2 linked regions of the Pleurocapsa sp. PCC 7327 genome follow. Each later gene encodes a partner of the first gene's protein in a complex. Links are inferred from orthologs where the notes say so. Each region holds a gene or a part of one and is shown in the gene's direction. Other genes may lie near its edges. The genes, in order: mnmG and mnmE.

The links.
Region 2: the proteins of mnmG (region 1) and mnmE are in contact, whole or in part, in a solved structure (PDB 9HIP), measured with the Escherichia coli proteins. The link is inferred for Pleurocapsa sp. PCC 7327 from one-to-one orthologs.

The regions. Positions count from the first base shown.
Region 1 is NC_019689.1:946,390-958,488, reverse strand. What follows is about bases 8,894-11,797. They hold mnmG (tRNA uridine-5-carboxymethylaminomethyl(34) synthesis enzyme MnmG), read left to right. Parts: upstream 8,894-9,345; coding sequence 9,346-11,250; downstream 11,251-11,797. Other genes in these bases: plsY (glycerol-3-phosphate 1-O-acyltransferase PlsY), read left to right, coding at 11,491-11,797; PLE7327_RS04230 (dolichyl-phosphate-mannose--protein mannosyltransferase), read right to left, coding at 8,894-9,225. Also shown: SMC-Scp complex subunit ScpB, read right to left, coding at 99-653; PLE7327_RS04265 (ABC transporter ATP-binding protein), read right to left, coding at 784-1,635; PLE7327_RS04260 (hypothetical protein), read left to right, coding at 1,923-2,666; PLE7327_RS04255 (hypothetical protein), read right to left, coding at 2,918-3,448; PLE7327_RS04250 (hypothetical protein), read right to left, coding at 3,543-3,812; cobM (precorrin-4 C(11)-methyltransferase), read left to right, coding at 3,990-4,796; prmA (50S ribosomal protein L11 methyltransferase), read right to left, coding at 4,783-5,673; serA (phosphoglycerate dehydrogenase), read right to left, coding at 5,765-7,345; more of PLE7327_RS04230, read right to left, coding at 7,840-8,893; more of plsY, read left to right, coding at 11,798-12,099. UniProt on the Escherichia coli protein: NAD-binding protein involved in the addition of a carboxymethylaminomethyl (cmnm) group at the wobble position (U34) of certain tRNAs, forming tRNA-cmnm(5)s(2)U34.
Region 2 is NC_019689.1:3,116,421-3,128,613, forward strand. What follows is about bases 4,521-7,518. They hold mnmE (tRNA uridine-5-carboxymethylaminomethyl(34) synthesis GTPase MnmE), read left to right. Parts: upstream 4,521-5,331; coding sequence 5,332-6,705; downstream 6,706-7,518. Other genes in these bases: PLE7327_RS14005 (YafY family protein), read right to left, coding at 4,521-4,813; PLE7327_RS14015 (molybdopterin-dependent oxidoreductase), read right to left, coding at 6,720-7,235. Also shown: PLE7327_RS13980 (asparaginase), read right to left, coding at 1-573; PLE7327_RS13985 (CGLD27 family protein), read right to left, coding at 620-1,120; rsfS (ribosome silencing factor), read right to left, coding at 1,126-1,569; bis(5'-nucleosyl)-tetraphosphatase (symmetrical) YqeK, read right to left, coding at 1,645-2,241; PLE7327_RS14000 (6-pyruvoyl-tetrahydropterin synthase-related protein), read left to right, coding at 2,556-3,653; more of PLE7327_RS14005, read right to left, coding at 3,959-4,520; psbA (photosystem II q(b) protein), read right to left, coding at 7,697-8,779; 7,8-didemethyl-8-hydroxy-5-deazariboflavin synthase subunit CofG, read left to right, coding at 8,912-9,877; hisA (1-(5-phosphoribosyl)-5-[(5-phosphoribosylamino)methylideneamino]imidazole-4-carboxamide isomerase), read right to left, coding at 9,880-10,653; PLE7327_RS14035 (TrkA family potassium uptake protein), read right to left, coding at 10,842-11,906; PLE7327_RS14040 (aspartate aminotransferase family protein), read left to right, coding at 12,069-12,193. UniProt on the Escherichia coli protein: Exhibits a very high intrinsic GTPase hydrolysis rate. Involved in the addition of a carboxymethylaminomethyl (cmnm) group at the wobble position (U34) of certain tRNAs, forming tRNA-cmnm(5)s(2)U34.

The DNA.
Region 1 (12,099 bases):
AGTGCATATAAAACCAAGCGAGCGATCGCAATTGGTAAAATTTAATCTTATTTTGCTAAAAAAATTAGGATTTAGAGAAGAATATGAGGATTAACTGATTACTGATTACCCAACACTTTAGCGATCGCGTCTGTTGAAATGGCTGGAGATGGTTCTTCAACGTTTCGTCGGATACGGGTTATAGCTGCTGCGTTGCCTTCGTCAATCTCAAAATATTGATGAAATTTATCCGTGATTTCTAACCAATAAGAACGACCGTTGGCTTGACGGCGTTTTCGGACAAAGCCTAATTCTACTAATTCTTGAATTTGTTGATAGGCACTGCTACCGCGTAATTCGATTAAATCTGTTTGGAGAATCGGACTTTTAAGAGCGATCGCGGCTAGGGTTCGCAGAGCACCCGTTCCTAATTCTGCCGGAACCAATACTTGAAGCAGATTTTCAAAGACAGAGCGCAATTGAAGGCTATAACCCCTAGGGGTTTCCATAACTTCTAAGGCGCTGTCTCGATGAGCGTAATCTGACATCAGTTCGACGATCGCTTCTTCTGCCTCTTCGCGAGCGCACCCAGCCAACTGAGCAATCTCATTCGCCGAAAGCGGCTGACCCTTTAGGTAAAGAATAGCTTCAATTTTCGTTGCTAGTCTAGTCATTTAATTTTGGATTTTGGATTGGAGATTAGTTAGTGGTTAGTGGTTGGTGGCTAGTGGTTAATTGTCTCCCCATTTCCCCGTCCCCCCTCTCCCAGTCCCCTCGTCTCCCCGTCTCAAAAGTCCCCATCCCTCAATCAAGTCTACGTCCTGTCAGTTCGACAAAAATATCTTCTAAATTAGATAGGCGAGTCATTGTCCCCGTTTTGTCTGGCAAGGTTTCTAAATAAGCATTCGCTGCTTCTAGAGTAGGAAAAAACTTGTATTCTAAGCGATCGCCCGCTTGCTTAACCACCAATCCTCGTCCGTACTTAGAACGAAAATAGTCCATCGTTCCCAACTCGATTAGTTGACCAGCATCCATAATGCCGATGCGATCGCACAAAAACTCTGCCTCTTCCATATAATGAGTCGTCAATAGTATTGTCATGCCTTGACGATTTAGATCGCGAATAATTTCCCAAAGGCGACGACGGGTTTGCGGGTCTAATCCTACTGTGGGTTCGTCCAAAAAGAGAACTTGCGGTTGATGTAGCAGTGCCCTAGCAATTTGCAAGCGGCGTTTCATTCCACCAGAAAGAGTTTTCACCAGAGATTCCTTGCGATCTGCCAGTTCTACATATTCCAGCCAGCGATCGATCGACTTTTGACGCTTTGGGTTGGGAATGTGGTGCATTCGTCCGTGAAACTCCATATTCTCCCATACCGAGAGATCCCCATCAACGCTAATTTGTTGCAAGACTACACCAATATTTTGCTTGACGCGATCGCGATGGCGATCGATCTCGTAACCCGCCACTTCGATACGACCTTGGGATGGTTGGGTTAAGGTAATCAACATCCGAATCGTGGTTGATTTTCCGGCTCCATTTGGTCCTAGAAGCCCAAACATTTCTCCCGCTTCGATCTCGAAGGAGAGATCGTTAACGACAGGAATCTTATTATAGACTTTACCTACCCTTTCCAGAGAAACAGCAGCGACCATCAATAGACCTGTGGGTGAAAATAAATTTTCATCCTCGATTGTGAGGGCGATCGCCATCATGCTCGTCTTTTGCAAAAGTAGCGATTGCCAATTATTTTGACACAAAACCAAGTTCATAATTATCAATATTGGGCGCTTCGTTGATGTGAGGATGAGAGGAGTGATTGTTTTTAGCATGAAAAAGTCTATCTTCAAAAGTTCGGAAAGCGCGATCGCACAGAAGATCGCGAAAAAAAAATAATTTGATAGGATTATGTGTAGTTTTGTTGCAAGTTTTTATAAAGATTATGAATTTCTTAACAAATATTTTACATTTGATTGGAGCGGGTGCTGCTGCTTACTTTTCAGCTCGCCATTTGCGCGATCCCCTGACTCGTCCAAACTTTCTCGCTGCTTTTCAACTGGCAGAATCCGGGTCGGTTCCGTTTTTAGAAGCGCTCCGTAAACGGGCGCAAGCAGAAGGCGATGAATGGCTAGCCGAAAAACTCGCCCGCCATGCGTCCGATGAAATGCGTCACGGTCAAATCTTTGCCCACGCCCTCAAACAGCATGGCAAACAAGTCATCGATTTCAAACAATTGCCCCAGGAAAAGTCGTCCAAACAAGAAAGAAAAAGTCCTTTTTTCGAGGCGTACTATGAAGGATATTCTCGCGAAGATATCAAACCCGATCGCATTGATTGGCTTGTTTTCCTCGCTAGCACTTATATCCTAGAATTAGATGCCAGTAAAGATTTTGCTAGGATGGCGGCAGTGTTGCCAGAAGACGAGCCTCGCAGTCGCTCTCTCAAGCAGGGAATCCTCAGCGTTGCCCAAGACGAAACCCGCCACGCGGGCTATCTCTACGAAGCACTTCAGCGTCGCCTACCACAGGTACAAGTCGATGCAGTAGTAGACGAATGGCGAACTCGCAAAGCGAAGGCGCTGCTGGCGATGACGCTCGATCTTTTACAAAAAGGTGGCAAAAGTCGCTCGCTAGTAACTGACGGCGCACTGGTTGAAAGCGAGGTGGACTTGCCCGTAGCAGCTTAAGGGATGGATTGCCTTAATAATTTTATAATCTTGCCGGATGCTATCTGAGAACTGCCCTCTGCCGTAGGGAGCGAAGCCCGATAAGCGCTCTTAACATTAGACCTGTTCCTGTGAAAATTGATTTTTCTGACTTTTTCATAACAGGTCTACTGAGTTATTCGATCCCAAAAAACAAAAAAAGTTCGCGTAAATTCTACACGAACTACATTGATATTAAACTAGCTACTCCACTGATAAGTCACCCAAGAAACTTATTGACCCGTTCCTGAAGGGCTTTCTACAGGCGCGGTCGTACCGCTAGGCGAAGTCGTGCTGCCCGTTCCCGGCTCTGAGGGGCTGGAGCTAGGTTCTCCAATCGTCCCCGAAGGACTAGATTCTTCCATGGAACCCGAAGGAGAAGTAGAATCGGCATCCGGAGATGTCTTCATAATTTTCGGGTCTTCGGTGGTCGATTCGGTTTCCGTAGCCGAAGGATCGGTTTCGGTCTCGGTCTCCGTAGCCGAAGGGTCTTCGGTGGTCGATTCGGTTTCCGTAGCCGAAGGATCGGTTTCGGTCTCGGTTTCTGAAGTAGAAGGTGTTCCAGTGGATTCGCTTTCTACTTCCATGCCAGAGCCTGGAGTTGTCGAGCTTCCAGCTTCTGTTGCTTCCGTTGGCGATCCCACGGTTCCAGAACTTTCTGGCATTTGAGCTAGAGTGGGCAGACCGAGCATGATACTGGCTCCAGTTGCACCCAGCAGGCTAGCCAACAGATTGAAAAAAGTGATACGAGAACGAGATTTCATAGAGTAATTCCTCTCTTTTTTCTCTCAATACTTTGATGTATGCTTAGTAGCGACCAGCTTGTTTGCTGTCTTTATCAGTAGACTCCCGCGAAAGCTAATTGCTAGGTTGCTCTTCTGGAGCTTTACTCAAGCCACTATTTTCAGGATTCCCAAAGTCAACAATTTCGCCTTCTTGCGTTTGTTGCTCTAACAGAAATACTTCTTGGTCATCCGTGGGGTTCTGTGCGCCATCGACTTCGACAATTTCGGTGATAGGCTTGCTCGCTCCTGGCGAAGAAGTGTTTTCCTCTTCTGGTGGGGAGCAAGCTCCTAACAAAGCTGTCCAACCGATGACGATTAATAAAGCTCCAGGCTTCAGCGGCATGAGGGTAATCCCCAATGTTTTTAAAGCTTAGATAAAGACTAACAACGAAAAGTAAAAAACTTGATAAAAATATTAAGGGTATATAAAGAAACGATAAACCGAGAATTGGCGTTGTTTCTAGCTAATTTTTTGTGAGTTTAATTTACCGTTACAAGCCCCATTCATAGATCCGAGAAAATGTCAAATCCTCTCAAACCTGCCGTTTACTTTATCGGTGCGGGTCCGGGCGACCCAGAATTATTAACAGTTAAAGCACACAAAATCATCTCGCAAGCTGATGTTATCGTGTTTGCCGATTCTCTCGTTCCCAAACAAATTTTACAAGATGTCCGTTCCAATGCCGAACTGATTCGCACGGGCAATAAAACCTTAGAAGAAATTATCCCTTTAACTATCGAACGAGTGAGAGCCAATCTGTCTGTAGCCCGCATTCATTCGGGCGATCTAACCCTCTACAGTGCCGTTGGCGAGCAAATCCGAGCTTTGGCTGCTGCCAATATTCCCTACGAACTGATTCCCGGCATTAGCGCCTTCCAAGCTGCCGCTGCTAAATTGGAGGCAGAATTGACCGTACCCGACCTGGTACAGACGATTATTCTGACCCGTATCGGCGGTCGCGCCTCATCGATGCCGGAGTCGGAAGAACTCTCTTCTCTGGCAGCTCACAAAGCCAGTTTGTGTCTGTATTTGGCTGCTCGTCACGCCGAGTCAGCCCAGGAGAAGTTACTACAGCATTATCCTCCAGACACTCCCGTTGCTATTTGTTTCCGGGTTGGTTGGTCGGATGAGAAAATTTGCATTGTGCCGCTCGAAAAAATGGCTCAAACGACTAGGCAAGAAGCGTTAATCAGAACGACGCTTTATATCATTAGTCCGGCTTTGGGCGAGATCGGCGAGGAAGCGCGATCGCGTCTTTATCATCCCGAACATTCTCACCTATTTCGCAACAAATTATGGCAGCCGCCTATAACTAAGCCCGTCTAATATTCAGACAAGCCCAATCTTGACGTTTCCAAAGGGCGGCGACAACCCAACCATTGTCTTCGAGAGGTTCCATCACCGATTTAGCTTGGTCTAATAAAATGCCGCTCAGAATTCCCCAGCCTTTAGGTTTGATCAGCTTGGCAAACTGGGGAATCATCTCGATAATCGTTTCTGCGAGAATATTACAAAAAACGCCATCAACGCCTTCAGGAGCCATTTCTAGCACTTTTTCAAGACTGCCTTGCTCGATTATCAGGCGATCCGCATCGATTTGATTGAGGGCGCGATTTTGACGGGCGGACTCGACGGCGAGGGGATCGATATCGACAGCGTAGACTTTGGGCGCTCCCATTAAGATAGCAGCGATCGCGAGAATGCCAGAACCGCAGCCAATATCGGCCAGCACCGCTTCGCCGCTGGGATAGAGCATGCGCATCTCCAGCGATTCCAGACACAACTGAGTGGTTAAGTGGGTTCCCGTGCCGAAAGCAACGCCGGGATCGAGGCGCAGGATAATCCTATCTGAGTTTTCGGGGGGGGTTAACCAAGCGGGATAGATAAGAATGCGATCGCCCACCTCCGTTGGTTGCCAGTGTTGTTTCCAGCTACTCGCCCAATCTTCTTCGTCAATCAATTGCCAGCGAGTTATCGGTTGGGGAAGATTCAGAATCATCGCATCCTGGCGCAGCCACAGAGAAAGCGCTGCTAAATCCAGCGCCTGCGCCTTGATTTGAGGCAGATAAGCGCGAATTAGATAGGATTGTTCCTTTCTTTCGGTCGCGGTTCCCGAACACCCAAACTTTTGCAACCGCCAAAAAACGGATTCTTCCATGTTTGGATGACACAGAACTTGAATTTCCCACCAACTGTTTGACATAGGAGGAGATTGGTTATCGATCGCTGTTTATTCATTGTTATTTATTTGTACGTCGATAAACAACAAACAATAACAAATCAATAACAATTTCTTAAAGCTTGACCGTATAAGCATCGCGAATACCCGCGACTTTGGTAATTTCTGATAGCAATCCCTCTGGTAGCGGATCGTCGAGGCTAAGCGCCATGACCGCATCGCCTCGAACTATCTTTCGACCTACTTGCATGCTGGCGATATTAACGTTAAAACTCCCCAGTAGAGAACCGATTTTGCCGATAATTCCCGGCATATCTCGATGGAGAGTAAATAACATATTGTTGCTGGGCGGAACGTTGATGGGGAAGTCATCGAGATCGGTAATGCGGATTTCTCCATTGCTCAACAGCGCCCCCGTGACCGAATGTTCTCCCATCGATCCCTGCGCCTCTAAATAAAGCGAACCGGAGTAATCCCGAACCGAAGCATCTTTAGTTTCGATGATGCGAATCCCGCGTTCTTTGGCTTCAATTGCGGCATTGACGTAATTGACGCGCTCTCGCAATGCTTGAGAGAGAAGTCCTTTGATCGAAGCGATAACTATTGGCTGGCTGTTAACCTCAGCCAAATCGCCTTGCAACTTGACCGTCAAGCGCTCGATTCGTCCCCCTGCCAGTTGACCGACTAGATTGCCCAGCGTTTCTGCCAAGCGCAGATAGGGTCTGAGTTTTTCCATCACGTCAGGGGTCAGTCCCGGGATATTGACTGCCGATCGCGCTGGCAATCCCAACAGCACGTCTCGAATTTGTTCGGCAACGTCGATCGCGACATTGACCTGCGCCTCTTCTGTCGAAGCTCCCAAATGAGGGGTAAGAATCACCTTAGAACCGAGTTCTCGCAATCTCGATTCTCCTAAAGGTTCTTGCTCGAAAACATCTAAGGCTGCCCCAGCAATTTTGCCCGATTCTATGGCTTCTACTAAAGCCTCTTCATCAATAATGCCACCTCGCGCACAGTTGATAATGCGAACGTTAGGTTTCATCTTGGCAAGCGTTTCCGCATTGATGAGATGGGTGGTTTCCGGCGTTTTGGGAATGTGTAAGGTGATATAGTCGGCTTCGGCAAAGAGAAAATCCAAGTCTACTAAGGTACAACCGAGTCGATCTGCCCGTTCCTTAGAAATAAAAGGGTCGTAGGCAAGAATTTTCATGTTCATTGCTTTTGCCACGGTTGCGACGTGGGAACCTATCTTCCCTAGACCAATCACTCCTAGCGTTTTCTTGTACACTTCGGAACCGATATAGCTTTTGCGATCCCACTTTCCCCCTTTGACAGAGGCATTGGCATCGGGAATATAGCGGGATAAGGATAGCATCATCGCTAGGGTATGTTCGGCTGCGGCAATCGTATTGCCTTCGGGAGAGTTGACGACGATAATGCCTTGACGAGTCGCTGCTGGAACGTCGATATTGTCTACGCCCACGCCTGCCCTGCCAATAATCTTGAGTTGAGTTCCTGCTTCAATGATTTCTTGCGTCACCCGTGTACCAGAACGCAGCATCAGTGCATCGTATTCGGGAATAATTTTAATCAATTCATCAGCAGAAAGCCCAGTTTTTACGTCTACTTGGGCAACTTGCGAGAGAATCTCAATGCCCACTTGGTCGATAGGATCGGATACGAGAACTTTTGCCATAGTCCTTTAAATAATAATTTGATATCTATTACTTTGAAGACAATAAGAAAAAGAATAAATTTTTTTCTTTTTGTCTTTACTTAGGGGACATCTAAAAAGTCCATTTTGTCATTTCCAGTGTAGGAGAACGTAACGAAGAATCTCTGTTTGGAGTTGGTATAATCAGATGTTTCGCTTCGCGATCGCTACGCTCGACATGACATTCTATACTTTTGGGACAACCTCTTAGATCTTGCACCAGCTTTTCATCCTACCAAGAAATAAATTTCTTGGCTGATAGCTAAAGTCAGATAAATCTGACTTCAAGAAGAGATAAGTCCGTTAAAACAGACTTATCCTGTTAGGGTTGAGAATTTATTCTCTGGCGATAAGTTGGGTAGGTGCAAGATATAAGTTTATGCAGTAGCTTATTGTAACGGTAAAGGTAACGCGCCGCTTTGAATTCTTATAAAAGATTTCCGGTTTTTGTCGCAATTGTTGTAGCGCGAACAACTTTAATACCAAGAACGAAACCACATGCGATGGTCAAATGCCTCCCTTGATAAAGGCAGACCTAGATAGATAGGCAACCAATAAGCCAAACCCATCAAAATGAAAAAAATAATATTTATAGCGATCGCCCGCCACCAAAGATTATCGCTATACAGCCATCGATCGACTAGATAAGCGATCGCCAAAAAACCAAAAATCGAGGCTGGCATATAGTAGTAGAGAAAAGCGCAGCGATGCACCAGCATCCAAGGCAACCAGTTCGCCCCATAATTCAACAGCAAATAAAGCGGAATCGAGAAATCAAACTCCCGTTGTCGTTTTTTCTGAATCGGGTATACTTGTTGCGCTATTTTTCCTACTAAAATGAGCATTGCGATCGTGCCTAGCCACCATAGAATTGGATTGCCCATGCCATGCACGTCGTAAACGGTAGATTGGGCAGAATTTCCCGATTTCTCAAAAAAATACGCCACCGGACGAACCATCAAAACCCAACTGTACCAGGGAGAACAGTAGGGATGGATCTGAGAACTACTCCCTAGTTGTTGGTGAAACGTCCAACTTTTCTGATGTAATTCCCAAAATCCGCGATCGCGATCGAGTTGCCAATGGGGAATCCAGAGCAAGCAATAAACGACGACTGGAATTACTCCCAAAAAGACCAATAAAGGCCATAATTTGAATTTGGATAAATTCTGCCAAAAAGGTTGATTGAATGATAGCTTGCGATCGCGTTGCCACCAGCTAACGATCCGGGCACTTGCCCAAACCGCACCAATTCCCAACCAAAATCCCAATCCATACCATTTAACCGCAGCAGAACACCCGAAAAAAATACCAGCCAAAACGAGATACAACCAACGCAGTAGAGATTTCTGGGCTAAAGCTATTAAAAAACACCACTGAGCCAATAATCCGAAAAAAACTAGATAAATATTCAAAAAAGCATAGCGAGACTCAACCAATAGCAACCCGTCGGCACAGGCAAACCAAGCCGCGATAAAAGCGTAGCTGCGACGATAACTTAACTGATAGGCGATCCCAGCAACAATTAGCAGAATCAAAGAACCAGTCAAAGCATTTAGCCAGCGATAGCCAAAAGCTGTCGTCTGACCTGTAGGATTCCAAAAATGAAGCTTGCTAACCCAAATCCCAAAAGCAATTAAATATTTCCCTAGCGGGGGATGAACGTCAAAAAAAGGCGTGCGACTTAGATAGTTTTGAGCGTATTTAACGTAGTAAACTTCATCGAAGACTAGCTGATTAAATCGTCCCAACTCCCAAAAACGCAAAGCTAACGATGTTGCCAATAAAATAGCGATCGCCATCCAAAACCAAGAAGGCGCGAAGAAAAAAGACCTTATCTTAGTCTTTAGTATGTTTGTCATGCCTGGAAAACGTCTTCTCTTACTTGGCTTCTTCTATCTTAGAGAGTCTCAAGACAATGCTTCCAAATCCGACTAGCCGCTAAAATAAACATACGTATTTGCCGAGCCAACGCTTAGACTATGACGATCGCATCCTCGATAGAATTCCAAGACGCTTTTGACGTCATCGTAGTTGGGGCAGGACATTCAGGTTGCGAAGCTGCCCTCGCTTGCGCCCGTCTGGGTTGTCGTACCCTCATGCTAACCCTCAACCTAGACAAAATTGCTTGGCAGCCTTGTAATCCAGCCGTCGGAGGACCAGCCAAATCCCAGCTTACCCACGAAGTCGATGCACTGGGCGGGGAAATTGGCAAAATGGCAGACCGAACTTACCTACAAAAGCGCGTTCTCAACTCCTCGCGAGGACCTGCTGTCTGGGCATTGCGCGCCCAAACCGACAAGCGCGAATATGCCGCAGTGATGAAAAATATCGTCGAAAACCAAGAAAATTTGCTCGTTCGCGAAGGCATGGCGACAGACTTGGTATTGGGGAAAAACGACGAAGTTATCGGCGTGCAAACCTACTTTGGCGCTTGCTTCCAAACCAAAGCCGTCATTCTCACCACGGGAACCTTTTTAGGCGGTCGCATTTGGGTTGGCGGTAAATCGATGTCAGCAGGACGCGCTGGGGAGTTTGCCGCCGTCGGGTTAACTGAAACTTTGAACCGTCTGGGTTTTGAAACCGGAAGGCTGAAAACGGGAACTCCCGCACGAGTAGATAAGCGTTCTGTTGACTACAGCAAATTAGAACCTCAACCTCCCGATGAAGAAGTCCGTTGGTTCAGCTTCGATCCAGAAGTTTGGGTACACAGAGAGCAAATGAATTGCTATCTCACCCGCACAACTGCCGAAACCCATCAACTGATTCGAGATAACTTGCATCTCTCCCCAATTTATGGTGGGTTTATCGATTCCAAAGGACCGCGTTACTGTCCTTCTATCGAAGATAAAATCGTTCGCTTCGCCGATAAAGAAAGTCACCAAATCTTTATCGAACCCGAAGGACGAGATATTCCCGAACTTTATATCCAGGGATTCTCTACCGGACTGCCAGAGAACCTGCAACTCGCCATGTTGCATACTCTGCCGGGATTGGAAAACTGCGTCATGCTGCGCCCTGCCTATGCGGTGGAGTACGACTATCTGCCTGCGACGCAGTGCTATCCCACTCTCATGACTAAGAAAATCGAAGGATTATTCTGTGCGGGACAAATTAACGGAACGACCGGATACGAAGAAGCCGCAGCCCAGGGAATCGTGGCGGGAATCAATGCAGCTAGATTCGTTAGGGGGCGGGAAATGCTCGTTTTTCCCCGCGAAGAAAGCTATATCGGAACGCTAGTTGATGACCTTTGTACCAAAGACCTGCGGGAACCCTATCGCATGTTAACTTCTCGATCTGAGTATCGGTTGATTTTGCGTTCTGATAATGCCGACCAACGCCTCACGCCACTAGGTCGCGCAATTGGTTTGATAGATGACCGTCGTTGGGAAATCTTCCAGCGCAAGCAAGCAAATATCGTTGCCGAGAAGGAACGACTGCACGAAACGCGCGTCAAAGAAAAAGATGAAATCGGCATCGCGATCGCGGCGGCAACCGGACAAAAAATCAAAGGCTCGATTCCCCTTGCTGACCTGTTGCGCCGTCCCGGTTTTCATTACGTCGATTTAGAACGTTTTGGCTTGGGCAATCCCCATCTCGATCCCGCCGAAAAAGAAGGCGTAGAAATCGAGATTAAATATTCCGGTTATCTGCAACGCCAACAAAATCAAATCGACCAAATCGCGCGTCACGCCAATCGCCAATTACCCAAAGATCTTGACTACATAAAAATTGACACTTTGTCAATGGAAGCAAGGGAAAAATTAAACAAAGTTAAACCTTTAACCATCGGTCAAGCTTCCAGAATTGGCGGCGTGAATCCGGCTGACATTAATGCATTGTTGGTGTATTTAGAAGTGCGATCGCGCTATCAATCCGTGTAAAGATTATCGATTTATCGAACTTTATCAATCGTCAACGAAAGCGCGCGATCGCGAGATCAAAAATAGCCATGAGGAAGATTTGCTATAGATTTTAGCGCGATCGTTTGCGATATCGCGAAATCAATTAGTGGCAAAAGACTCTCGATCGATTAAAAGACTTTCAAGCCCACGCACTTTAGTCGTGGGATAATCTAAAATCGTAAATCTTTTCATCGGTTGACTAACCACTAACGACTCACCATGCTTGTCTCTATACTTGTCAGCGGACTACTCGCAATCGTTGCTTATTTGTTCGGTTCGATTCCGACTGGATATCTAGCCGGACGCTATCTCAAAGGAATCGATATTAGAGAGCATGGTTCTGGTTCGACTGGGGCAACTAATGTTCTGAGAACGCTAGGAAAAGGTGCTGGGATCGCGGTTTTATTAATCGATCTCCTCAAAGGAGCGATCGCAGTTGCATTGGTCGATCTTTTTTATGCGGTTTATCCTACAGAAATTCTTCCTGCCAATTGGCAGCCTTGGCTCATCGTTGCCACAGGTTTAGCGGCGATCTTCGGTCACAGTAAATCGATTTTTCTCAACTTTAGCGGAGGGAAATCTGTAGCCACTGGCTTAGGCATTTTATTAGTAATGAACCCTGTTGTGGCTTTGGGAGCGTTAGCAAGTTTTTTAATCGTTTTAGTACTGTCGAGAATCGTTTCTCTCAGTTCGATTGGCGGCGCGATCGCGGTTAATATGCTAATGATTTTTCTCAAACAACCCCTTCCTTATATTCTATTTGCAGCCATAGCGGGAATATATGTAATCGTTCGTCACCGAAGCAATATCAGTCGTCTCCTTGCCGGA
Region 2 (12,193 bases), 2.2 Mb from region 1 along the record:
TCCTATCTGCATCGAGTAAGTCGGAGCGCCACAGTCATCGCGAGCGCTAATTAACTCTTCTCCCGGCATTCCCAATAATTCGGCTATTTTTCCTAAAATTAGCTGCTGTACAGGGTTGGAACGCCGCAAATAGGTATCGAGGGGCCAATGGCGCTGCTGGCAAACGGCTAGCATTCCGGCATGTTTTCCAGAACAGTTATGCTGTAGCGGACTTTGAGCGCCGTCTGGGATGGGACATTGAAGGAAACTGGGATCGATATCGGCACGCCAGAGAACGTTAAAAACTTGTCGTGCCTGTTCGATAGTACCGCGATGAGAACTGCAAATAATGGCTAAGTCTTTGTCGGTGAGATCGTAGCGTTCTAAAGTCCCCGTGCTAGTGACGGCTAATGCCTGAAACGGTTTGAGGGCAGAACGAATAAAAGCTGTCGTTTCGGCGCTTCCTGCAACTAGCAAAATCCGTCCTTTATCGTCGCAGACGGTCGCTTCAACTTGATGGGTGGATTCTACGATTCCTTCTCTGAGTAAATGAACTTCGAGTCTCGGTGCTTGGGTTCGTTTTCCTCTGGTCATTCGATTTTGGATGAAAGGATTTTGGATGAAAGGATTGGCTCGATTTTTAGAGAAAGAGCCAGATTAGGCAGCCAATCCCGACTAAGATTGCCAAAATTAAAGCCGTTCGTCGCAGGCGTTGCATAATCGGCTCGATTTGATAAGAAACGATTAACCGATCGCGCGCGATTGCTTCTGGTGGCTTTTGCCAAATTTGGCCATCATACCATCCCGACTCTTCATAAAATACCTTCTCAGATTTGAGGCGATCGCGGATATAATACCAACCCAAGTAGAGCCTCAACAACACTAACGCTACTAGCAAGCTAGTCCCTAACACGCCAGATAAGGCAAATAAGAATGGATGTTTTTGAGGCGGGAAACTAGCCGCCGCAATCGGTCCAACGACAATCCAGCCCCAAAGCCATACCCAAGCAAATTTTCTCCAATAGGGAAGGCTTTCGAGAGTTGCCCAACGAAAGAACCAAGAATCTTTTAATTGTTCGTATTCTTTAAGAGGTTGTTGTTCGTCAGGAACGGGACACGATTGAACGGAAGAGTCCTTCATGGCTACTACTCTTGTGATGAGTTATATAAGGAAGGGATGTTAATCCGTTCTGCGTGACCCCAAAACGCTTCTAGGTTATAAAATTCTCGTTCTTGAGGCATAAAAATATGAACGATTACATCGCCATAATCGTGAAGAATCCAAGAACCTTCTCCTTTGCCCTCTACCCGCAAAGGATTTTTGTGACACTCTCTAGCGACTTTCTCTTCAATCGAATCGGAGATCGCTCTTACCTGAGTTCTCGAAAAGCCGGTCGCAATGACAAAGTAATCTGTTAAATAAGATACATCGGTCACTTTTAGAACGACAATATCAGACGCTTTGCGATCGTCAGCTGCTTGAGCGATCGTCTCGGCTAAACGGTGGGATAAATCGTCTGATGTCTGGCTGGTAATTGCTACTGTCGATAGATTTGTGTGTGGGGATTTTTGAAAATCGCGATTTGTCATTACACTCTGCGAAAGCTATTGTTTTATTTGGAACTAATCAATGTCTGGGAATTGCGTTCGGGATGTAAACTTCGCTCAACTGTTACATGTTGCTTTCTCCATTTGTTTCTTAACAACTTGTAATGCCCAATTGCGCGTCAAAATTACGCGCGGGTGAATAGTTTTATTGCTATCGACCAAACATTTTAAGGAATAGTCACAGGTTTGCTGTACGCTTTTATAAAGATTTTGCCAGCTAACTTGACGTATGGCTTCGAGTTCGGGAATTTTGCCTCGATTGGGTTCGAGAGCGTCGGCTACGAAAACGATACAACTAAGCGGACTCATCTGAGGACGACCGAGAGTATGATTGCGGATAGCATCTAAGATTTCTCGATCGCTTATCCCAAATTCATCTCGCGCTACGATCGCGCTTGCATCGGCGTGCAATAAATGGGGATTAGCTTGGCAAATGGGATCGATTTCCAGACCGTTTCGTTTTGCTATCTCAAGCAAGCGAGTTGGCTTGAAAAATTTAGCGAGATCGTGCAGCAATCCGGCTTGCGCTGCTTTTAGGGGATCGACTCGATGGCAGCGAGCAAGTTCGATACACATTTGCTCCACGCCTAGAATATGTTGCAGTCGGTGAGCCGATACATTTTCGGCTAGCCAAGCGATCGCGCGATCTCGCATAAAAAAATTCTGAACCTCCATTTATCCTTATTGTAGCGAACATGTCTTGAGAGATAATCGATCGCGATCGCGATCGCCGAAACCCCGATTGCTTCTTCGTTTTATTCGGCTAGATAATCTCTTAAAATTTGAGAAAACTTTAAGAGATTAGAGGTCATGCAACGCCTGTTAATCAAAATTTGCGAGAGATATGGCAGCTTTTTTATCCTGTCGTTACTTGTTGTCGTAACTCTCATGCTGCTGGCTAAGCCAATACTTGAGATTCCATTCGCGATCCAAAGAACTATAACGAAGGATGGAATGCTTTTCAAGCCATGCGTGCCTTCAGCGACCGACCTCTTTATCCGGATCTCAAGGCACTGACATCAAACAACTATCCCCCTCTATCTTTCTATATCGCCGGAAGCTTAGGTTTGCTCGTTGGCGACAATATCATTGCCGGACGCATCATTTCTTTTGTAAGCCTTTTAATTATTGCCATAAATATCGGACTGATTGTCCAGCGACTCGGTAAATGGAGTTTAATTGCCCTATTTTCTGCTGTTGTGTTTCTCGCCTACATGGCAGGACATCACTACGAATATATTGGCATGAACGATCCGCAGATGTTAGCCCATGCTATTCAGCTAATTGGTTTTCTCGTGTTTTTGACTAGCAATCAAACGGATGGACTATTGATTCTGTCACTGGTGATTATATTCGTCGGCGGTCTAGTTAAGCACAATCTCCTCACACTGACGCTTGCGATTACGCTGTGGCTCTTTTTCTACAAGCGTCGGAGCTTTTATGTTTGGTTGGCTGCTTCGCTCGCGATGCTCGTCGGCTGTCTAGGACTATTTTACTCGATCTACGGCTCCAACTTTTTCACAAGTCTCTTGGCTGCTGCTCGCCATTGGGGACTGGGAAACATGGCGGAGCATCTGGTGGAAAGGCGGTTCACTCCCTTGCTCCTTTTACTTGCTTCAGGTTCGATCCTCCTAGCGATTGACTATACTAATCGTTACACACAATTGATAGCCTTTTACGTTTTATTGGCAGGTATCTGGGGCATTTACATTTCTGGGGGTGCAGGAGTGAATTTCAAAGCAATATTTGACCTAATCATTGGTCTCACGCTCATGAGTGGGCTTGCCATCCAACGTTTTGGGGAAATGTTTTCAAGGCTAAACATTTTGGATCGAAAAACGCCAAAGTCCTCTTTGGTTCGGATTACCGGAATGTTCGTTCTCTGCTTAACAGTGCTATTCACGATACCACAAAGAGGGGTAGACCTTTTGCTTTTCCTAGGAAACCTAGAGAATGAAAAAGCATTGGTTGCACAGGATATTGCCTTCATTGCAGCCCATGATGGACCCCAGCCATGTGTGAGGATCTCGCGCTTTGCTACTGGGCTGAAAAATCGTTCGAGGTAGATGTTTTCAATACTGGTCAAAAGCTAAAAACAGGTGCGTTAGATGAACAGGAATTGACTAAGCTTCTAGAGACCCACTACTTCGCAATTATTCAGGTCGGCGAACGGTATGGTAGTCCCAGTCTATCTGGAAGCGTTAATAAGCAAATTCAAGCAAATTATGAGATCCGGCCTTCGAGTCGCACAAGTGGTGTCTTCCTGTTACCAATCGCTATGCAGAAAGCGGCTGTCTAATAATCTTCATGAGTATCCTCTCAGCTACTTGAGGGGATTTATATATAAGTACATTATACTCATTATCCCCATTTATTCTTTATAAATAGCGAGATCGTACTGTTGTGCCATCATTTGTACTTTCATTTTTATGCGATCGCGCACGCTGTCTGGCGAAACAATTACGCAATTTTCTCCATTGGCTAAAACTTCTTGCATTAGCCAAAAGGTGTTGAAAACTTTTCGAGTGACTTTACAAATACCGTCAAAAGTCCAAATTTCTACATCTTCTGTCCGTTTTTGATACCTTTTAGCTGAATCTCCCCAAAAATGTAATTTCACTAAAATAAAGTCTAAATTCTTACGCCAAATTTTATTTACAGGTAAAATATTAATAATGCGATCGAGACGGAAGCAGCGGTTGTGAACTAGGGCAAGAACTTCCTCGCTACCCGATGTCTCTTCGCACCACGCAACTAGATAAAACTCTTTTTCAAAGAATTGTAGATCTGCCCAGCGAACGGTAAAAGTTTCTTCTAATCCTTGTGAATTCAGATATAACAGCAGAAAAGGCTGTTGTTTTTGAATTTGTTCTTCGAGAATTTTGCGCCAAATTTCCGTTGGCTGACTAATCTGTCTTAAGAGGGATTGACGTAAAAAGGGTTCTAAGCTGCCTCGCTCGAACAAGAGTTCGGTCAAAAGCTGGGCATCTTTGATTTCTCCAGAATTTATCAGTGCTTTAATCGCTTTAATTAAAGCTTGTAATTGCAATTGAGTAAGGACAAACGGTTCGCCAACTTCTAATTCTTGCTGCGCGATCGCGGCGATTAAGCCAGATGGACTGGGACTTTTACCCCAAAAGATATTAAAACGACGGGCGATCGCTTCTAGTTTCTCTTTGGTTCCTGGTGAAATAGACAGTGTAATTGTCTCTTTTTTGCGCGACATTGAAAATTTATAATTACAAATTTCAAGAAAATACGAGTTATCTCTGATAACTGCATGTAAATTTTACACTAGCCATATTTTCGCGAGGATACATAAAAATTAATGAAAATAAGTCAAGAAAAATTAAGAAAGATATCTTTTCTGATTTTTGTTGCGGTTGTTTGCCTATGATAATTAGAAATTAACCCCTTGGTTTTGAAAATTTGTAAGGATTCGCCATGAAACTTTCACAGAACTCTCATTTAGCTAACTCGATTGGCTGGTTATTAGTTTTGGCACTGACGAGTATAGGAGTAGTTCTCTTGATGGCTTTAGAACTAGGTGTTTCTTAATCGACAGGGTTGTTTGCTAGAAGAAAATTCTGAGAAAAGCATTTATAACATAAGTAATAAGGAGCCAGAAACAAATTTTCTGACTCCTTAATTTTTAGCAGTTACTTTTAATGTAATTAGGCGATCGCAAATAAGCTCAAAGGCTGATTTTGTTATTTTTACAATAGAAGCCCATAAGATAAATCCATGTTAGTTCGAGGAGATACCATCGCCGCGATCGCAACTGCTATCGTTCCCCAACAGGGAAGTATCGGCATCGTGCGCTTATCTGGCGCAAAAGCCATAGAAATTGCCCGTACTCTCTTTGATGCCCCAGGAAAGCAACCGTGGGAAAGCCATCGCATCCTCTACGGTTACATTCGCCATCCCAAAACCAAACAACTGGTAGATGAAGCTTTATTGCTGATTATGTTAGCGCCTCGTTCCTATACCTGCGAAGATGTCGTGGAATTTCACTGCCACGGCGGTATTATCCCCGTCCAGCAAGTCTTACAATTGTGCCTAGAATTAGGAGCAAGATTGGCGCAACCGGGTGAATTTACCCTGCGGGCATTTCTCAACGGACGCATCGATCTCACCCAAGCAGAAAGCGTAGCAGAATTAGTTGGGGCGCAGTCTCCTCAAGCTTCCCAGATAGCCCTAGCAGGATTACAAGGAAAACTCGCCCATCCCATTCGCCAGTTGCGGGCAACTTGTTTGGATATTCTTGCCGAAGTCGAGGCGAGAATCGATTTTGAAGAAGATTTGCCACCTTTGGATGAAAACGAGGTTCGCGCTAGCCTAGAAGTAGTATTGCGCCAAGTTAAAGATATTCTCGCCACCGCAGATAGGGGCGAATTGCTGCGTACTGGATTAAAAGTTGCCATCGTCGGTCGTCCCAACGTGGGAAAATCAAGTTTGTTGAATGCTTGGAGTCGCAGCGATCGCGCGATCGTGACCGATCTTCCCGGAACGACTCGCGATGTAGTAGAATCTCAATTAGTCGTCGGTGGCATTCCCGTCCAGGTGTTAGATACGGCGGGAATCCGAGAAACAGAGGATACTGTCGAGAAAATTGGCGTAGAGCGATCGCGCCATGCTGCCCAAGTTGCCGATCTAATTTTACTTACTATAGATGCCCAAGCAGGTTGGACTGACCAAGACGAGGAAATTTATCAACAAGTCAAAAACCGCCCGCTAATTCTTGTCATTAATAAAATCGATCTCGCTACTGCTGAATCGACAAAATATCCATCACAAATTAAGCATTTTGTCAAGACTGCGGCTGCTAAAAATGAGGGAATTGAGAGTTTAGAAAAGGCTATTTTAGAGATAGTTCGAGCTGAAAATTTAACAGCAGCTAATTTAGACTTAGCGATTAACCAAAGACAATCTGCTGCCCTAACCCGCGCCAAAGTTGCCCTAGAACAAGTGCAAGAAACAATTAACGCTCGACTTCCTCTCGATTTCTGGACAATCGATCTTAGAACTGCTATTCAAGCGCTGGGAGAAATTACGGGTGAAGAAGTAACAGAATCGGTGTTAGATCGTATTTTTAGCCGTTTTTGTATTGGGAAATAAACAATAGTCCTTAGTTAAGTAACCGTGACTGGATGGCTGATTATACCCCCATACAAATATCCTTTTTCATTAAAAAAAGGCACGCTCGCGGGCTGAGTATTTCCTTTATCGTCGGTTGCCCTAGCTTGTAATTGATAAGTTCCTTTCTGAGGAGACCAATCTATACCCCAGCGTACCCAAGCGCGATCGAAATTAGGTTGGTGCAATCTCGCCTGTTGCCAGCTTCGACCCCCATCCAAACTCACCTCTGCCTTGGCAATCGTTTCTTGACCCGACCACGAACGCCCGCGTAGAAGATATTGACCCGCACTTAATTTAGCATCCCAGGGCAACTCGAAGGCACTCTTGACCACTTGAGTTGTTATAATCTTCCCCAAAGCAGGCGAACCTGGTTCGGGTGGGTATTCTGGTCCGATCAAAACGTATTCTTTGGTATTCCACTCGCTATAGAGAGGTTGTTCAGAAACCTGAATCGAGCCAACCCACTTAACAGAAGCAATCCCAGCCCAACCTGGAACTAAGACTCTCACGGGAAATCCATCATACTCGATCGAGAGAGCGATCGCTTTTTTTACATCAAACTCAATTATCGAAGAGTTAAGATAATCTTTAATTTGGTTTTAAATTTTTTTTACAAGCAAACTCTCAACCATACCAATTCGCAATCAATTTAACTTTACATAGCTTAATGTCCGAGCCAGTTCTAGTTGCTTTAACATTGGACATTTATTTAATGGGGCGTTAGTAGATAGCGATCGCAAATACTTTAGTCTCAATTAAAAACCAGACAAAGGGCGATCGATTGCATTAGGAAAAGTCTTTTGGGCAGAAGATCCGAATCGGCTGCGATCGCAGAGCTTGTCGTCTAGGAAACGAACCAATACCAAGTTATTGCATTGAAAAGTTGCCCTCTTTCCAATTCAAAAATATAACCAAAAAAAGCGCCTCCTCCAGGAGACGCCTTTTGTGTCAATTAACTAGACTCAGAGCCTTAGCCATTGATAGCAGGAGCACTCAGAGCTACAGGAGCCATCTCGCCGCTAGCTAAGTCTAAGGGGAAGTTGTGCGCGTTGCGCTCGTGCATCACCTCAAATCCTAAGTTAGCGCGGTTGAGCACATCAGCCCAGGTGTTGATAACCCGACCTTGAGAATCTAAGATCGACTGGTTGAAGTTGAAACCGTTGAGGTTAAACGCCATGGTGGAAATGCCCATCGCGGTGAACCAGATGCCAATCACTGGCCAAGCACCTAAGAAGAAGTGTAGGGCGCGGCTGTTGTTGAATGACGCATATTGGAAGATCAAGCGTCCGAAGTAGCCGTGAGCTGCTACGATGTTGTAGGTTTCTTCTTCTTGTCCGAACTTGTAGCCGTAGTTCTGAGACTCGGTTTCGGTGGTCTCGCGGACTAAGCTAGAAGTGACCAAGCTGCCGTGCATGGCAGAGAACAGAGAACCGCCGAAGACACCAGCCACTCCCAACATGTGGAAGGGGTGCATTAGGATGTTGTGCTCGGCTTGGAAGACGAACATGAAGTTGAAGGTGCCAGAGATTCCTAAAGGCATGCCGTCGGAGAAGGAACCTTGTCCGATGGGGTAGATCAGGAAGACTGCCGTCGCTGCCGATACTGGCGCGCTGTAGGCTACGCAGATCCAAGGACGCATGCCCAAGCGGTAGCTCAACTCCCACTGACGACCCATGTAGCAGAATACTCCCAACAGGAAGTGGAAGATCGTTAGCTGGTAGGGTCCGCCGTTGTAGAGCCATTCGTCGAGAGAGGCGGCTTCCCAAATCGGATAGAAGTGCAAGCCGATGGCGTTCGAAGAAGGCACCACCGCACCGGAGATGATGTTGTTGCCATAGAGCAGAGAACCAGCTACGGGTTCGCGGATGCCATCGATGTCTACCGGGGGAGCGGCGATGAAGGCGATGATGAAGCACGTGGTTGCAGTTAGCAGGGTTGGGATCATGATGACGCCGAACCAACCGATGTAGATGCGGTTGTTGGTGCTGGTGACCCACTGGCAAAACTGCTCCCACAAAGAAGCGCTTTCGCGCTGCTGTAAGGTTGTTGTCATTTGCCTATGATTCCTATTCCTTTTTCAAGGTTCTTGATGAATGATTATTCATAATGTTAAGAGAATGAATAAGTTTTGTAAAGTAATTTAAGCAAAAATGTGCTTATGTAAACTATAAACTAAGCTTATCATATGTTTTTATCTCGGATTGTTACCTACAGCGCTGCCTACACGATCGTTCCTACTTACGAATGCTTCAATCGCTGCACCTACTGTAATTTTCGTGCCGATCCCGGTCGAAGTGCTTGGTTGACACTCGCAGAGGTTGAACGGAAGCTAGAGTATCTCCTCTCACAAGGAATTTGCGAGATTCTCGTTCTCAGTGGCGAAGTGCATCCCGATTCTTCTCGAAGAGATGCTTGGTTTCAAAGAATCTACGACATCTGTCAGCTAGCTTTGTCGGGAGGATTTCTTCCTCATACTAATGCGGGACCTCTCAGTTTTCAGGAGATGCAACAGCTCAAGCAGGTCAATGTATCCATGGGACTAATGCTGGAGCAGCTAACGCCAAACCTGTTGGAAACCGTGCATCTTCACGCTCCCAGCAAGGTTCCCGAACTGAGATTGCAACAATTAGAATGGGCAGGGAAATTAAAAATTCCTTTTACGACGGGTTTATTATTGGGAATAGGAGAAAGGGAAGGCGATCGCATCGAAACCCTAGAAACCATTGCCCAAATTTATCGCCAATGGGGTCATATACAAGAAGTTATCCTACAACCTTACAGCCCCGGCGATCGCCAGAGTTTTACCGCATCAGCTTTCAATTCTCATCACTTACCAGACCTCATTGCCAAAGCGAGAGATATTCTTCCCCAGACCATTACCATACAAATTCCTCCCAACCTAATCCCAGACGCTAGCGTTTTGTTGGACTGCCTAGAAGCTGGCGCGAGAGATTTGGGCGGAATTGGTCCTAAAGATGAAGTCAATCCCGATTACCCCCATCCTCACCTGCAAAGACTTAGAGAAATTTTAGAACCAGTCGGATGGCAATTAGTGCTGCGCTTGCCCATTTATCCCCAGTATTACGATTGGTTATCGCCTCAATTGCGAGGGGCAGTCGCGGCGTGGGAAGGTAAGCTGTTACATTTCTAATACTACGCCAACGTCGAAGACCCAAAATCGGGCGGGATATCTTGCCATCGTCCCGAACCGACGGCGCGGACGGCTTCAGAAAGCTTGACATCTCCAGTATAAAGGGCGCGACCGACAATAACGCCAGTTACGCCTACTGGTTCGAGAGATAATAAACTCAGTAAATCAGTCAAAGAACTGACTCCGCCAGAGGCAATAATGGGTATATCGACGGCTTCTGCCAATTCTCTAAGGGCGACTTTATTGGGGCCCGTTAACGTTCCATCTCGGTGAATATCGGTATAAATAATCGCCGCGACCCCTTGTTGTGCCATTCGTCTTGCGAGTTCGGTAGCATCGACTTCTGACGTTTCCAACCAACCCCGCGTCGCAACCTTGCCATTGCGAGCATCAATTCCGACAACGATTTTCTGAGGAAATTCCCCGCAAAGTTGGGCGACCAGCTGAGGATTTTCTACCGCGACGGTGCCTAGAATAACGCGATCGACTCCTAAAGCGAGTAGCTGACTGGCGCTATCGCGATCGCGCAACCCTCCGCCTACTTGTACGGGCAAGGACACGGCTTTGACAATCGCTTCAACTGCTTTTAAATTAGCGGGTTTGCCTTGTTTGGCGCCATCTAAATCGACGACGTGCAAGCGCGTGGCTCCCTCTTCAACCCATTGTCTCGCCACTTCGACAGGATTTTCATTAAAAACTTGCGATCGCGTATAATCGCCCTGATACAAGCGCACGCATTTTCCATCTAATAAATCGATCGCGGGAATGACTTCCATCTGCTCTATCCTAAGTTCCTCAATCCTTTCATAACTATTATCTAATCCTACTCGCGCAAGACGTATCCGACTCCTCGGACAGTTTGAATGACACGGTTCTCTTGTTGAGCTTCTAACTTGAGGCGTAAATAGCGAACGTAGACTTCGATGATATTCGAGTTGCCCATAAAGTCTTAATTTTTTATAGGTTATTGCTTTTTGGGCAATCGCAGGGGAGAAGAAGAACGAATGGGCAGCAAAATTTGCGTCAGGCTGCGTAACTGTTCTGGCGTGCCCATGCAGATGAGTAAATCTCCTGCCATGAGAACGGTATCGCCTGTCGGTCCGCCGATGAGCGTCCCGTCAGCGCGACGAACCGCCAAAACCAACGCTCCAGATTGCGATCGCAGTCGTGCTTCGCTCAACGTTTGCCCCACGCAAGGGCACGTCTTGGGATCGATGAGAAATTCTTCCATATAAAAAGCACTATTCGTCCCTGTAAGAATGCCATCGACAAAATCCATCACTTGTGGTCTGAGGGCCGCGGCTGCCAAGCGTCTGCCTCCGGTAATATAAGGGGAAACGACTGCGTCTGCGCCCGCCCTTTGAAGTTTTTGGACGGCCTCTTCGGTACTGGCGCGTGCGATCGCGCGAATTCTGGGGTTGAGAGTTTTGGCAGAGAGAACCGTGTAAAGATTCTCGGCATCGGAAGTCAGGGCAGCGACGATACAGGCTGCTGTGTCAATTTTAGCCGCTAAAAGCGACTCATCTAAGGTCGCATCTCCGAGGATAACCCGATAACCCAACCCTTTGGCTTTTTCGATTTGTTCGGGATCGGAATCGACCAATACAAAAGGAATGCCTTCTGCTTGAAACTCTAGCGCCACCTGACGACCCGTGCGTCCGAATCCGCAAACAATATAGTGTTCTACTAACGTTTCTATCAAGCGTTTCTCCTGCCTCCGTCGAATGCCTGCTTGAAAATATCCTTGAATGAGAGCCTCGGTAAACCGATTGACGATATAACCAATGGTAATCAACCCCATCACAATTAAAACCATCGTAAAGAGACGACCCCGTTCTCCCAAAGGATTGATTTCACCAAATCCCACAGTCGCCAGCGTACTCATGGTCATGTAAGCGGCATCTAACCACGTCCATTGTTCTACAAACCGATACCAGAGGGTACCGATGAGAAAAACGATCCCTAAGGCAACGACACCACCGATAAGTTCTTGTCGCAGTCTCCGATATTTAGGGTCGAGTGCAGCCAATGTCGTTATACCTCAATCAAAATGTTTGTTTGTGGATACTATTTAGTCAGTTAAGATGAAATATTGTTTAAATGCGATCGAAACGAATTTTTTCCCGCACTCTGATTAAAATTGCCCATAGACCTTAACGTTCGTCAGGAGTCAGCCGTGAGTCCAGAAGCCTTGCTTAAAAATCCCTCAGCTATCCCCGAATCGGATTTCAATCAAGAGGAATTCGATACCTATGTCATGAACACCTATGCTCGTTTTCCCATCGCCATAGCACGAGGAGAGGGATGTCGCTTGTG